4 regions of the Oleiphilus sp. HI0128 genome follow, and region 1 is predicted to be linked to each of the others. Evidence: predicted binding sites of a transcription regulator. Region 1 holds the regulator's gene; each other region holds the start of a gene.
The links. Region 1 encodes sigma-54, which starts transcription at its own class of promoters, with help from an activator protein. Its sites were predicted from a motif close to TGGCACNNNNNTTGCTNT; they were not measured.
Positions count from the first base shown of each region.

Region 1 (3,122 bases):
CCGAGCAAAAGCAATAGACCTGAGCAACAATGAAAACTTTAAAAGCAGAAAACCTAGCCAAGGCCTATGATAAACGCCAAATAGTTAAAGATGTTTCCCTGACTATCAACAGCGGTGAAGTGATCGGGCTGCTCGGCCCTAACGGTGCTGGTAAAACCACTTGTTTCTATATGATTGTAGGCCTGGTTAAGCATGATAAAGGCAAGATATCAGTTAATGATACCGACCTATCATCCATGGCTATGCATGATAGGGCACGAAACGGTGTCGGCTACCTGCCCCAGGAAGCTTCAATATTTAGAAAGTTAAGTGTTCGAGACAATATCCTGGCGGTACTAGAGATTAGAAAAGATCTTTCTCGCAGCGAAAGGCGACAAAGAATGGAAGCCTTACTCGAAGAGTTTCACATCACTCACATCAAAGATAGTCTTGGCATGGCCTTGTCAGGCGGTGAACGTAGGCGAGTGGAAATAGCCAGAGCTTTAGCAATGGAGCCTGACTTCATTCTACTCGATGAGCCCTTCGCAGGTGTCGACCCAATATCGGTCAACGACATCAAGTCAATCGTCTCTCACCTTAAAAGTAAAAATATCGGCGTACTCATAACCGATCACAACGTTAGAGAAACGCTGGATATTTGTGAAAAAGCCTATATTGTTGGTGATGGCCATATCATTGCTTCAGGAAGTGCTGAAGACATTCTGAATAATGAAAAGGTCAAACAAGTCTACTTGGGCAATCAATTCAAATTATAAGCCAGTGGCTAGTTCATAGCATTCGATTCGAACAGCATATACAAACAATTAAGCATGACTTTCAGCTTAGAAATGAGTAGCATGCAATTTTCACGTCAACAAGACGATAACTTGATCTAAAACAATTATTTGTAGGCTGGTAACGTAAATATACTTTTATTTGTTTCACACTTTGCTATCTTCGCACTACACTTGTGTAAATGAAGTAAATATAAATACGTTTATTCACAGCGACCATTTCCGCAAAATATAATAAGCGACAATACATGATTCAAAATTTAAGTCTTAAGTTGGTGACATCCTCATGAACATGAAGGTTTCTCTCCAATTAAAGCTCGGTCAACAACTGACAATGACACCTCAATTGCAGCAAGCAATCCGCTTGCTACAATTGTCGACTCTTGACCTTCAAAACGAAATACAAGAAGCATTGGAATCTAATCCTATGCTCGAACTCCAGGACGATAACAACGAGCCTGGAAATACAAGTGATAAACAAGAAAATCAGAATGAAAGTCATCAAAATGATGGCAACGAGTACGCCTCTCAGGACAACCAACAAAGCAGTAGTACAGACACCAGTTCGAGCGAAGCACCTGCTAGCAATGAAGCCGACACGCCTAGTGAAGAGTGGTCAGATACTATACCGGAAGATCTGCCTGTTGATACGGCTTGGGATGACATATATACAAACAATGCGCCCAGTGGTCCCGTTCCCGAAGATGACAACAATGCCTTCGAACAAAGAAACGCTGCTACCGAGTCTCTTGCAGATCATCTAGATTGGCAACTTAACCTTACCCCCATGTCTGATCGCGACCGATACATTGCGATGTCATTAATCGACGCAACAGATACAGACGGCTACCTAACGAATACCGTTGAAGAGATACACGAGGGGCTGCACAACTCAGATGACGAAGACCCGGTTGAATTAGATGAAGTTGAAGCCGTCTTAAAACGCGTGCAGCACTTTGATCCACCTGGGGTATTTGCCAAAGACCTGCCCGACTGTTTGCTGCTACAGTTACGCCAGCTACCAAAAGATACGCCCTGGCTACCACAAGCAAAGCTTGTAATCAGCCACTACCTGAACTTATTAGGATCAAGAGACTACGCTCAACTAATGCGACGCAGCCGCCTTAAAGAGCATGAACTGAAAGAGGTTATCTCTCTAATTCAGTCTTTGAACCCTAAACCAGGTGAATCCATTGCTTCTTCCGAGCCTGAGTACATTGTGCCAGATGTCGTCGTAAAGAAAGAAAAAGGACGCTGGAAAGTTGAGCTCAACCCAGAGATTGCGCCAAAAATAAGGGTCAATGCAAATTATGCTTCGTTTATAAAGAGAGCTGACTCCAGTAACGACAACACCTTTATGAAGGATCAACTTCAAGAAGCAAAGTGGTTTATTAAAAGCCTACAAAGTCGTAACGAGACGCTTCTAAAAGTGGCAAGTAAGATAGTAGCTCACCAACAAGGCTTCCTTGACTATGGTGATGAAGCGATGAAGCCGCTGATTTTACATGATATTGCTGAAGCGGTAGAAATGCATGAGTCCACCATATCTCGTGTGACAACACAAAAGTACATGCATACGCCACGAGGCATATTTGAACTCAAATACTTTTTCTCAAGCCACGTCAGCACAACTACTGGCGGAGAGTGCTCGTCAACAGCGATTCGCGCAATTATTAAGAAGTTAATATCAGCAGAAAACCCTAAAAAACCTCTTAGCGATAGCAAGATTGCCGACTTGTTGAAAGAGCAAGGAATTAACGTCGCCCGCCGCACTATCGCAAAATACCGCGAAGCGATGTCGATCCCCCCATCGAACGAAAGAAAAAGATTGGTTTAATACAATATTTGATAACTTGCTGCCTGCAGCAAGTTGATTTGATAAGCGAAAAGTGAGTCAATATTCAACTCTCGCTAAAAATAACGATGATAGGAGAATACTATGCAATTAAATATCACTGGCCATCATGTAGATTTAACTGATGCACTTAAAGAATATGTGAAAACCAAATTGCAAAAGCTAGAGCGCCATATTGGCGGCATTAGCAACGTACAGGTAACCCTTTCTGTATCGAAACAAGCACATATTGCTGAATCAACGCTACATATCGCTGGTGCAGATATCCACGGCCACGCCGAGAACGACGACATGTATGCCGCTATCGACCAGCTAGTTGATAAGCTAGACCGTCAAATTCTTAAGCACAAGGAAAAGAAAGTTGACCGCGCACACGGCGCAGCAGCACGCTAGTTATTAGCGATCTTTAGAGTCGAAAAATGTCTGAAAATAAAATTACTATCGAGGCCATCTTGTCACCGGAGCTAACCCAACGCGGTTTGCCCGGTGGTAGC
Region 1 is NZ_LWGG01000778.1:2,784-5,905, forward strand. It holds gene lptA (lipopolysaccharide transport periplasmic protein LptA) at 1-17, shown strand, start outside; gene lptB (LPS export ABC transporter ATP-binding protein) at 30-755, shown strand; gene A3763_RS11040 (RNA polymerase factor sigma-54) at 1,066-2,610, shown strand; gene hpf (ribosome hibernation-promoting factor, HPF/YfiA family) at 2,713-3,021, shown strand; gene ptsN (PTS IIA-like nitrogen regulatory protein PtsN) at 3,048-3,122, shown strand, end outside.

Region 2 (3,122 bases), on a different contig from region 1:
AATACACCGGCAACCGGGCGCAAGTCTCCGGTTAAGGCCAGCTCACCAATAAACTCACTTTCACCAAGCTTTTCCGAGTCTATTTGACCTGTCGCAGCCAGGACTCCAATAGCAATTGCCAGATCATATCGTCCCCCTTGTTTAGGCAAGTCTGCAGGCGCCAAGTTAATGGTCACACGCCGATTCGGAAATTCGAAGCCAGAGTTGATTAAGGCACTGCGTACCCTTTCTTTGCTCTCTCGAACAGCCATTTCTGGAAGCCCAACAATCGCTAGGGATGGCAAACCATTTGAGAGATGAGTTTCGACTGTCACCAAAGGTGCATCGACACCGAGCTGAGCCCGGGTATAGATAATAGATAACGACATCGCATTCCTTTGCTAAGTTCATATCTGTTTAAGAAGGTAAGGAGCTGTATCAGGTAGACCGGAAAGCGCCTCATTAATACGCTTTGTATTAACTATTGCGCCATTTTAGATCAGCAGCATTATGCCCCTCAGTAGTGCAAGCACTGCATAAGTACAGTGCAAGAACGAACAAGTTCCATCTGTTCGTCATTAAATCAAGCTGACTTTTTCTCTAATTCAGCAAAATCTTTTTCTAGTTGTTCCAATTTGGCGCGTGTTGTTTCCAGCACCAATTGCTGAGTCTCAAACTCCTCACGAGTGACTAAATCCAGCTTGGAAATGACACCATTAATAAGAATTTTCAGTTGCGCAGTCAGATCCTCTTGAGCCGACTTTCCGGCGTCAGGTAATATCTGACTAACCTGTTCGTGGATGGTGTTAAGTACTTCTTGAGGGCTAAGCAACAAACGCTCCTTGGAATGCCTGGGACATTCTTTCTACATCAAACAAAAGAGCTATTCTAACACGCCCTGCCAGCGAAACCCACAACCCTAAAAAGGACAGATCTATTTTCAAATAATCAGATCCTCCCCCTATAAAAATCACCAAAGAGATGCGCTCGCCGCCAACCCGCATCAGATATTGCGTCATTATGGTGCGCCAAATCCAAGCCCGCACCACAAGACCACAACAAAACCACCACTCAACAATAACACTTAATCTTATGTAACTGTTATATAAGCTTTTTTTCAAACTGGCACACCCCCTGCTATATACCGATCAGATTTGTTATTCCGAATGAGAGATTCGTTTTTCATTTTGAATAGCAAACAAGAACTAAAACACATTTTTTTAACTAGTAAATATTGCAGCGACAGCACAGGAGATATCCATGAAACTCGTAACTGCCATAATCAAACCATTTAAGCTGGACGATGTACGTGAGTCATTGTCTGAAATTGGCGTACAAGGTATTACCGTAACTGAAGTTAAAGGTTTCGGCCGTCAGAAAGGTCACACGGAATTATACCGTGGCGCTGAGTACGTTGTTGACTTTCTTCCTAAGGTTAAAGTTGAAGTTGCCATTGGTTCCGACTTGGTTGACCAAGTTGTTGAAGCTATCAGCAAAGCAGCTAATACCGGCAAAATTGGTGACGGTAAAATTTTCATTTCACCGCTTGAGCAAGTTATTCGAATCCGTACCGGTGAAACCGGCACTGATGCGGTTTAAATCTCATTCATCACTAAGCAACTAATTTTTTAGAATACAGTACGGAGATTTCCTTATGGAAAACGTAATGAACAACATTTATGAATTGCAGTATGCAATGGACACCTTTTATTTCTTGGTGTGCGGCGCATTAGTTATGTGGATGGCAGCAGGTTTTGCCATGCTGGAAGCAGGCTTGGTTCGCGCCAAGAACACCACTGAGATCCTAACCAAGAACGTTGCACTGTTTGCAGTATCATGCACCATGTACCTAATCTGTGGTTACGAGTTCATGTATGGCGGCGGCTTCTTCCTATCAGGTACTGACAGCGTTGCAACTATAGACGTTGCTCAAGCTCTAGCAGATTCTGCTGAAAACGGCTTCGGCGGTGACTCTGTTTACTCAGGCGCTTCTGACTTCTTCTTCCAGGTCGTATTCGTTGCAACGGCAATGTCTATCGTATCGGGTGCGGTTGCTGAGCGTATGAAGCTTTGGGCTTTCCTAGCATTCGCAGTTGTTATGACGGGTTTCATCTACCCAATGGAAGGTGGCTGGACTTGGGGTGGTAACTCTGTGTTCGGTATGTACGACCTCAGTAGCTATAGCGATTACGCTGGTTCAGGTATCGTTCACATGGCAGGTGCTGCAGCAGCATTGGCTGGTGTTATCATGCTAGGTGCTCGTAAAGGCAAGTACGGTGCTAACGGTCAGGTTAACGCTATCCCAGGTGCGAACCTTCCTCTAGCAACGCTAGGTACATTCATCCTGTGGATGGGCTGGTTCGGTTTCAACGGTGGTTCTACTCTTAAACTGGGTGGTATCGAAGTAGCTAACGAAGTAGCAAGCGTATTCTTGAACACTAACGCTGCTGCGGCAGGTGGTTTGATCGCTGCATTGATCGTTGCACGTATTCTATTCGGTAAGGCTGACCTTACAATGGCATTGAACGGCGCACTAGCAGGTTTGGTTGCGATCACTGCAGAGCCTGCTGATCCTTCTCCACTACTAGCAACGATCATTGGTGCGATCGGTGGTGTTATCGTAGTATTCTCAATCGTAACACTTGATAAGCTTAAGCTTGACGATCCTGTTGGTGCAATCTCGGTACACGGTGTAGTAGGTCTATGGGGTATCTTCGCAGTACTTCTATCAGACGCTGACGCTACATTCGCTGGCCAGCTGGTTGGTGCACTAACGATCTTTGTTTGGGTATTCGTATGTAGCTTGATTGTTTGGGGCGTTCTTAAAGCAATCATGGGCATCCGAGTAACTGACGAAGAAGAGTACGAAGGTGTTGATATCTCTGAGTGTGGTATGGAAGCTTACCCAGAGTTTACTCGCGACTAATCTCGAGTTAAACAAACTAAAAAGCGCCTCATTGTAGGCGCTTTTTTATGCCCGCCTTTTGCGTCAAAGCAGCCAACAAAAGACACATATAATTACTATCAAGACATTGATACTTCCGCAGCTCTAGACTATTGTTGTTAACTCCTCGCCAACTCTGACCAGGAAGTTTCACATAGTGCCCGATAAAAAGAAGATTACAGAAGCTCTTGAAAACACT
Region 2 is NZ_LWGG01000987.1:12,020-15,141, reverse strand. It holds gene A3763_RS16405 (YifB family Mg chelatase-like AAA ATPase) at 1-368, opposite strand, end outside; gene A3763_RS16400 (accessory factor UbiK family protein) at 563-811, opposite strand; gene A3763_RS16395 (hypothetical protein) at 804-1,100, opposite strand; gene glnK (P-II family nitrogen regulator) at 1,240-1,578, shown strand; gene A3763_RS16385 (ammonium transporter) at 1,646-2,905, shown strand; gene A3763_RS16380 (PilZ domain-containing protein) at 3,081-3,122, shown strand, end outside.
Region 2: the regulator sigma-54 is predicted to act here: its motif matches at 1,103-1,120, upstream of glnK (P-II family nitrogen regulator).

Region 3 (3,122 bases), on a different contig from region 1:
TTTAACATGTAGAGAGAACAACAAGTCAGCTCTTCTTGCACCTTCCATCTCTTCTTCAAAGAACTGACGCAAAGCTTTAACACTCATAAACATGCCATCGATCACTTCTTTCTCAATGACAGCTGTCTTTTCTTTAAGTACGGTCACTTTTCCATCTGCTTCAACAAGTTCAATACGAACATTGCCAGCTTTTTCAATTACCGTAGACTGCTCTTGGTCGTAAAAGTCGCCGCTACGCATATGGGCAACATGTGTACGTGACGCCTGACTCCACTTACCCATGGAGTGTGGATATTTACGCGCATAGGCTTTAACGGAAGGTGGCGCGCGACGATCTGAATTACCTTCACGCAGAACAGGGTTTACCGCACTACCCAACACTTTGGCATACTTTGCTTTAATCTCTGTTTCTTGCTCGCTGCCAGCTTCGTCGGGGTACTCAGGAATATCATAACCCTGATCCTGTAGCTCTTTAATTGCTTCTTTCAACTGAGGAATTGATGCACTGATATTCGGCAATTTAATAATATTGGCTTCCGGATGTAGCGTTAATTCGCCCAACTCAGCTAACGCGTCTGGTACGCGTTGCTCTTCAGTCAGTTTCTCGGGGAAGGCTGCCAAGATACGTGCAGCTAAAGAAATGTCGCTCTCATCAACGGACACGCCAGCGGCGGAAGTGAAAGCGTTGAGTATAGGAAGTAAGGAATAGGTTGCCAGTGCTGGCGCTTCATCTGTTTTTGTGTAGATAATCTTGGATATTTCTGTTGTCATTTTTTCCCCAAACTGTACCGGTAGGATAACCAATGGAACTAATTTTACACACTGAGGACCTGACAACTCGTGATCACCAGACCCAGCGAAAATTATGCGTAAACGCTAGTGTAGCTAAAAAAGGAAGAAATTTCCCCTTCTACTTAAGTTTTATAACAAATTCAAAAGAGATAGTACTGAAATAAGATGGCATAATTATGTCAATAAAGGCGATATCCTTCATTCAAGTTTTCTGCTGAGGTTTTGGCCCTCTATTACTCGAATGCTCCATCCAGAATCATCTGACGAAAAAGCGCTGCAATTGACGTTTCTAAAGCCAGGACCTCATCACGTCGAGTAACAATTAAGGAGTAACTTTCGATTTCATTTGCCCCAGCATAAACATCAACACGCCCCTTATTAGCAAAAAACTCTCCCACCAATAGCAACTCCCCCCCGATACGTTCATAGAGCTCCAAAGCCACCAAATAACAGTGAGAGCCCGATGCTGGTAAAATACCAAAAGTCAGCACTGAAGCCGTATAAGACGCACCATCACTTGCCGCATCACCAAGCCCTTCACACGCACCGCCATCAGGGAAGGCAGATATCAACTTCGCCACATAAGTTGCTTCTTCTGGAGAAGCTTTTCTAAACCCAAACTTTGAGGCCACATTCGCGAACATTTGACCGACCTCAAGCGACGAGTGATGCAGCTCATAAAGCCCCCCACCTTCTTGAGACGCAAGAATCAACTGACTTCTATCAACATGCAAGGCAGAAGATGAAATCTTAGCATTACTCGCATTAACTAAATATTGCCTCGCGTCTGACGTCGTTGTTGAACAGGCCGATAACAGGCCCAGCAAACACATCAACAATAGTAATTTCATTTCTATCTGAGCCACAATTTAATCTCACCCTATTTATAGATGGGCTGGCATTCGCTCTCAACACCTGCCGATAAACTTCTAAATCACTGATAAACATAGTAACACGCCACCCATTTCTGAACACTTAAATAACTGTCAGCTTTTTTTACACAATAAACAAAAAAACCATAGAAAGAAAAATATCAAATAACTTATCCTACTGTTATATATATATTTTATGGATCATTGGCACAACTAATGCTTTGAACAACAGTTATAATTAACGGACTATTTTGTAGTCGTCATTTAATTACAAATAAGGAAAATTACATGAAACTTAAGCAGCTTTTAGCAGCAGCAACTTTAGCAGTTACCTCTGTATGCGCTCTTGCAACACCTCAGTACACTGGTGAAACGTCCGCAACAAACATCAACCTTGGCTCACAAGGAAACGGTTATTACCTTTGGACAACTGAAGGCAATGACTATCAATGGAATGTTCGTTGGAGAAGCCCAAATGTATCATCAAACGCCACATGGTTTGGTAGCTTCGAAGTCGTAAATGGCAGCTCTCCTACAGCTACAACCATTAGCTTTGACGGCAGTGACTACACCTCTACAAGCAACTGGGGCAATACTATCAACTGGACTGCAAAAACAAATAGCAATGGCTATGATGGGTTTACCTTTGACCTTGACAAAGACACAAAGCTTACTCGCTTTAACTTGGGTTCAAGCCTTTTTGCTGACCTGGAAGACAACACAACAGATCCAGGCACTGAAGGCTTCGGCATCTTCATCGGCCAAAACTATGCAACACCAAACGTTCTAGTTGGTAGCAAGCCATATACGAAGTACAAAAATGTTGACGGCGTAATCGTAGAATCGCGCGGTGACGGCATCCACCAGTCATTCGAAGTATCAGTTGCAGAGCCAGGCACTCTAGCTCTTCTAGGTCTTGGTTTGGCTGGTCTAGGTTTCGCTCGTCGTAAGCAAGCTTAATCTAGCACTCGCAAGTAATAATAAAAAAGCCTCGCATTTGTGAGGTTTTTTTATGCCTATCAATCTTGTCTAAAACCACCCACTATTTAAGTCATCTTTACACGACCAGTATTGCTCACTATATTTTTTAGCCCGAGCCTCAACCTTCTTCGCTACCTTTTTTAGCCAAGGTTTTTTTTCATAACTAGCTCTACGATAACCACCATGCCCTTCGTGATAATTTAGGTATTGTGCGTAGGCATCCCATTTACTAACCTTGTTTATCTTGCTACTTCGATTCATATACCAACCGACAAAATCAATCGCATCATCAAAATCATCGCGATCTGCAAAGGTGCTCCCGGCGTCAGCTACATATTCTCCCCAAACAGGAGTCTTAGCCTGAGAATAACCATACGCATCGCTCGCTCGACCGATAGGAATAAATCCAAGGAAGTACTCCATCGGCGGTGCCGCATCGTATTTAAAAGATGACTCTTGATACATTATGGCCATTGG
Region 3 is NZ_LWGG01000439.1:5,644-8,765, forward strand. It holds gene A3763_RS05380 (NADP-dependent isocitrate dehydrogenase) at 1-771, opposite strand, end outside; gene A3763_RS05385 (hypothetical protein) at 1,026-1,643, opposite strand; gene A3763_RS28240 (PEP-CTERM sorting domain-containing protein) at 1,953-2,624, shown strand; gene A3763_RS05395 (hypothetical protein) at 2,694-3,122, opposite strand, start outside.
Region 3: the regulator sigma-54 is predicted to act here: its motif matches at 1,870-1,887, upstream of A3763_RS28240 (PEP-CTERM sorting domain-containing protein).

Region 4 (3,122 bases), on a different contig from region 1:
AGAAATATTCTCGGGTGAATAAACGCGGATACCGTTAAGAATGCTACCGTGCTTACTAATATCATCATCAATAAAAGCAATTGGCTGAACCTGCTTGCCATGAAAAAGTATCGAACTTAGCTGCAAGCCAGACTTACCCGCACCATAGATAATCACCCGATCTTTGGATTTCATCATATCGCGGTGTACCAGAGAGCGAGCTAACATACGCGTCCCTCCGACAAAGATCATCGCTAAACACCAGTAAATAATGGGAACGGAACGAGGAATCGGCGCCTGAAATAAAAAGCCCAAAGCCGCCAACATAATAGCAGAGATAGAAACACCAGAAATAATCGCCAGTAAAGCATGATTACTCATATAGCGAATAACAGCCCGATATAAACCGAGACGCGCAAAAACAAAAATACTGGTAAAAACGGTGACAAAAGCGACTAACAATACGGAGCTATTTTCAAGCAAATAAAGTTCATCGTAACGTAAACTTAGGGCCATCCATAAGGCGAAAGGTAGACAAAGACTGTCTGCAAAAACCGTAACCAGGCGTTTCTGGTACCGGGGAAGGTGTAACAACTTACTTAGCACGTCCGATTTATCCTTATCATTCTCCAGTTTCTGAGCGCTTCTGCGAGCGCCTGACTTCATTTTAACCAAGTCCTTAGTGAATACAATAGTGATTGTCGCTAATTGTGTCAGTGAGTTAAATTAATTAGGAATAATCATAGAATTAGTATTCACTATCGCCTCTGAAGCCGTTAATATCGAACTTGCATGACACAAGCTTTGACACGGATTGCTCAATAGCCGTTCATGCACTTGATTCTATTAACGCAAGGAGCGAACTTATGAAATCAAACTCTTTTCTTTCTAACAACATCGCAAACATCCCTCCCCGCCTGCTTATCCCTTTTTTGTTTAGCTTGCTGCTTTCTTTCAGCAATATTAGCTATGCAGACAATGAACCAAATAGTTCAATACAAACCAGTAAGGCCATAAACATCAATAGCGCAGATGCTCAAACTATTGCCAAAGCATTGAAAGGCGTAGGTTTAAAAAAAGCTGAAGCCATTGTTGACTATCGTGAGCGCTATGGTGAGTTTGCCCGCCTCGAAGAGTTAGTTGCAGTAAAAGGTATAGGCAAAAGTACATTAAGCAAGAATGAACACTTACTTAGTCTTGAGTAAAACATTAATCTTTATGTTTTTATCAACCTTTCAGACACAAAAAACCCCGGACTAAGCCGGGGTTTCTCGTTAGCAGCCTTAAAGGCTAGCTAGTTCCTATGTAGCGATTACTTACAAGTCGCTGGTAGGAATTTATCAGCAATTGTTGTTGCTGCAGTATCACAAGCCCAAACAATTGTTCCCGCTGCATTGGCATCCGCTAAAGGATTTGTACCAATCGAAGGTACGAAGGCAAGATTACCTGCACCAGAGATCGCAGGAATCAGAGTCATATCAATAGTGATTGTTCCTGGATTTGTGTCTGTAGACTTATCAATAGTGATTGCCTTAATTGAACCAGTCTTCAAGTTCGCTTGGTCCCCAGCAACTACAGCAGCATACGAATCAATACCAGCTACACCACTATCAGCGAACATATCTGTTACTCCAATTTTCAGCGCAGCCGCAGAAACCATACCTTCAGTTACTTTCGCTCGAATCGTGTAATCCTGATAAGCAGGAATGGCAACCGCTGCCAAAATACCAATAATCGCAACAACGATCATCAATTCAATTAGCGTAAAACCTTGCTGATTCTTTTTCATATTCATAATATATCTCCAGATTTAGTATAAATGGCCGCTCGATTGTTTTAGTAGCCTGTTTGCTTTACTACTACCTTCAATCTGGAACCCATCTTTAAAGGTAAACTTGAGTCTACCCTTAAGGATGGCTTCGCGTCAGGAAAGTTGCTTGCTCTTCTAAGCGTTTGCAATCAGTCTTCACACTCTGCGTACCGACACTTAAACAATAGCAGGCAACGTGCCAATTACAAATATTAATATTATTTCCCTTATTAGTCAGTAGATTACAGTTCTTTTATAGAATTACCTTGAAGTATTATCACAAGTATTGGACCATACTCTTGATGACAGGAAGTGACAATATTTGTCAGTTACTCACACTATGCGAAGCTTTCTTTTAAATCTGAAAACTTCCACTACACTTCCTTATATATGTATGCGTTTATCAGCAAGCGCTAAACCGTTTAAAGCCAGTTATTTAGTCCAAACATTAGTTTGTGCATCTAAATGGTGAATTTAACTCAAGCAAAGAAGCCCCATGACAGCAGAAAACACGACACTTACTGGCTTGGCCAGAAAGTTTGTTTTGGATCAGTTACTCGATGAAGAAACTGCCCGAAAAGCACAGCTACACGCTCATCAGAACAATTTATCACTGGTTTCCCATCTGGTTCAAGCAAAAGCGGCTAAAGCCAAGGACCTAGCATTTTCTGCTGCGCAAGAATTTGGTATGCCTGTTTTGGACCTAAATGCCTTTCAGCAAGAATCCTTCCCCGAAAAGGTGGTTGATGAAAAGCTAATTAGAAAACACCATGCCCTGCCTTTATTTATGCGTGGCAATCGGCTTTTTATTGCGGTATCGGACCCAACCAATATTATTGCCCTTGATGAAATCAAGTTTCATACAGGCGCAAGTGTTGACGCAATACTCGTTGAAGATGACAAGCTTAATGCAGCCATCGAGAAGTATCTTGAGTCGCAGGATACAACGATGGGCGATCTGGACGATGCAGACCTTGACGACATCGATGTTGATCAGAGCGATGACTCAGACAATGAAGTGTCGGCTAGTGATGCGGATGATGCGCCGATTGTTAAATACGTCAACAAGATGCTACTCGACGCAATCAAAACTGGCGCATCAGATTTACACTTCGAACCTTATGAAAAAAGCTACCGCGTTCGCTACCGTACAGACGGTATATTACACGAAGTTTCAAAGCCCTCCATTAAACTGGCCCCCAAGATATCAGCCCGTTTAAAGGTTATGTCCCAGCTGGATATTTCTGAGCGGCGAATTCCTCAAGATGGACGTATTAAGCTAAAGCTATCAAAAACCAAAGCGATTGATTTCCGGGTGAATACCCTACCTACG
Region 4 is NZ_LWGG01000167.1:14,901-18,022, forward strand. It holds gene A3763_RS02180 (nucleoside-diphosphate sugar epimerase/dehydratase) at 1-645, opposite strand, end outside; gene A3763_RS02185 (helix-hairpin-helix domain-containing protein) at 846-1,184, shown strand; gene A3763_RS29385 (pilin) at 1,292-1,774, opposite strand; gene pilB (type IV-A pilus assembly ATPase PilB) at 2,286-3,122, shown strand, end outside.
Region 4: the regulator sigma-54 is predicted to act here: its motif matches at 1,974-1,991, upstream of A3763_RS29385 (pilin).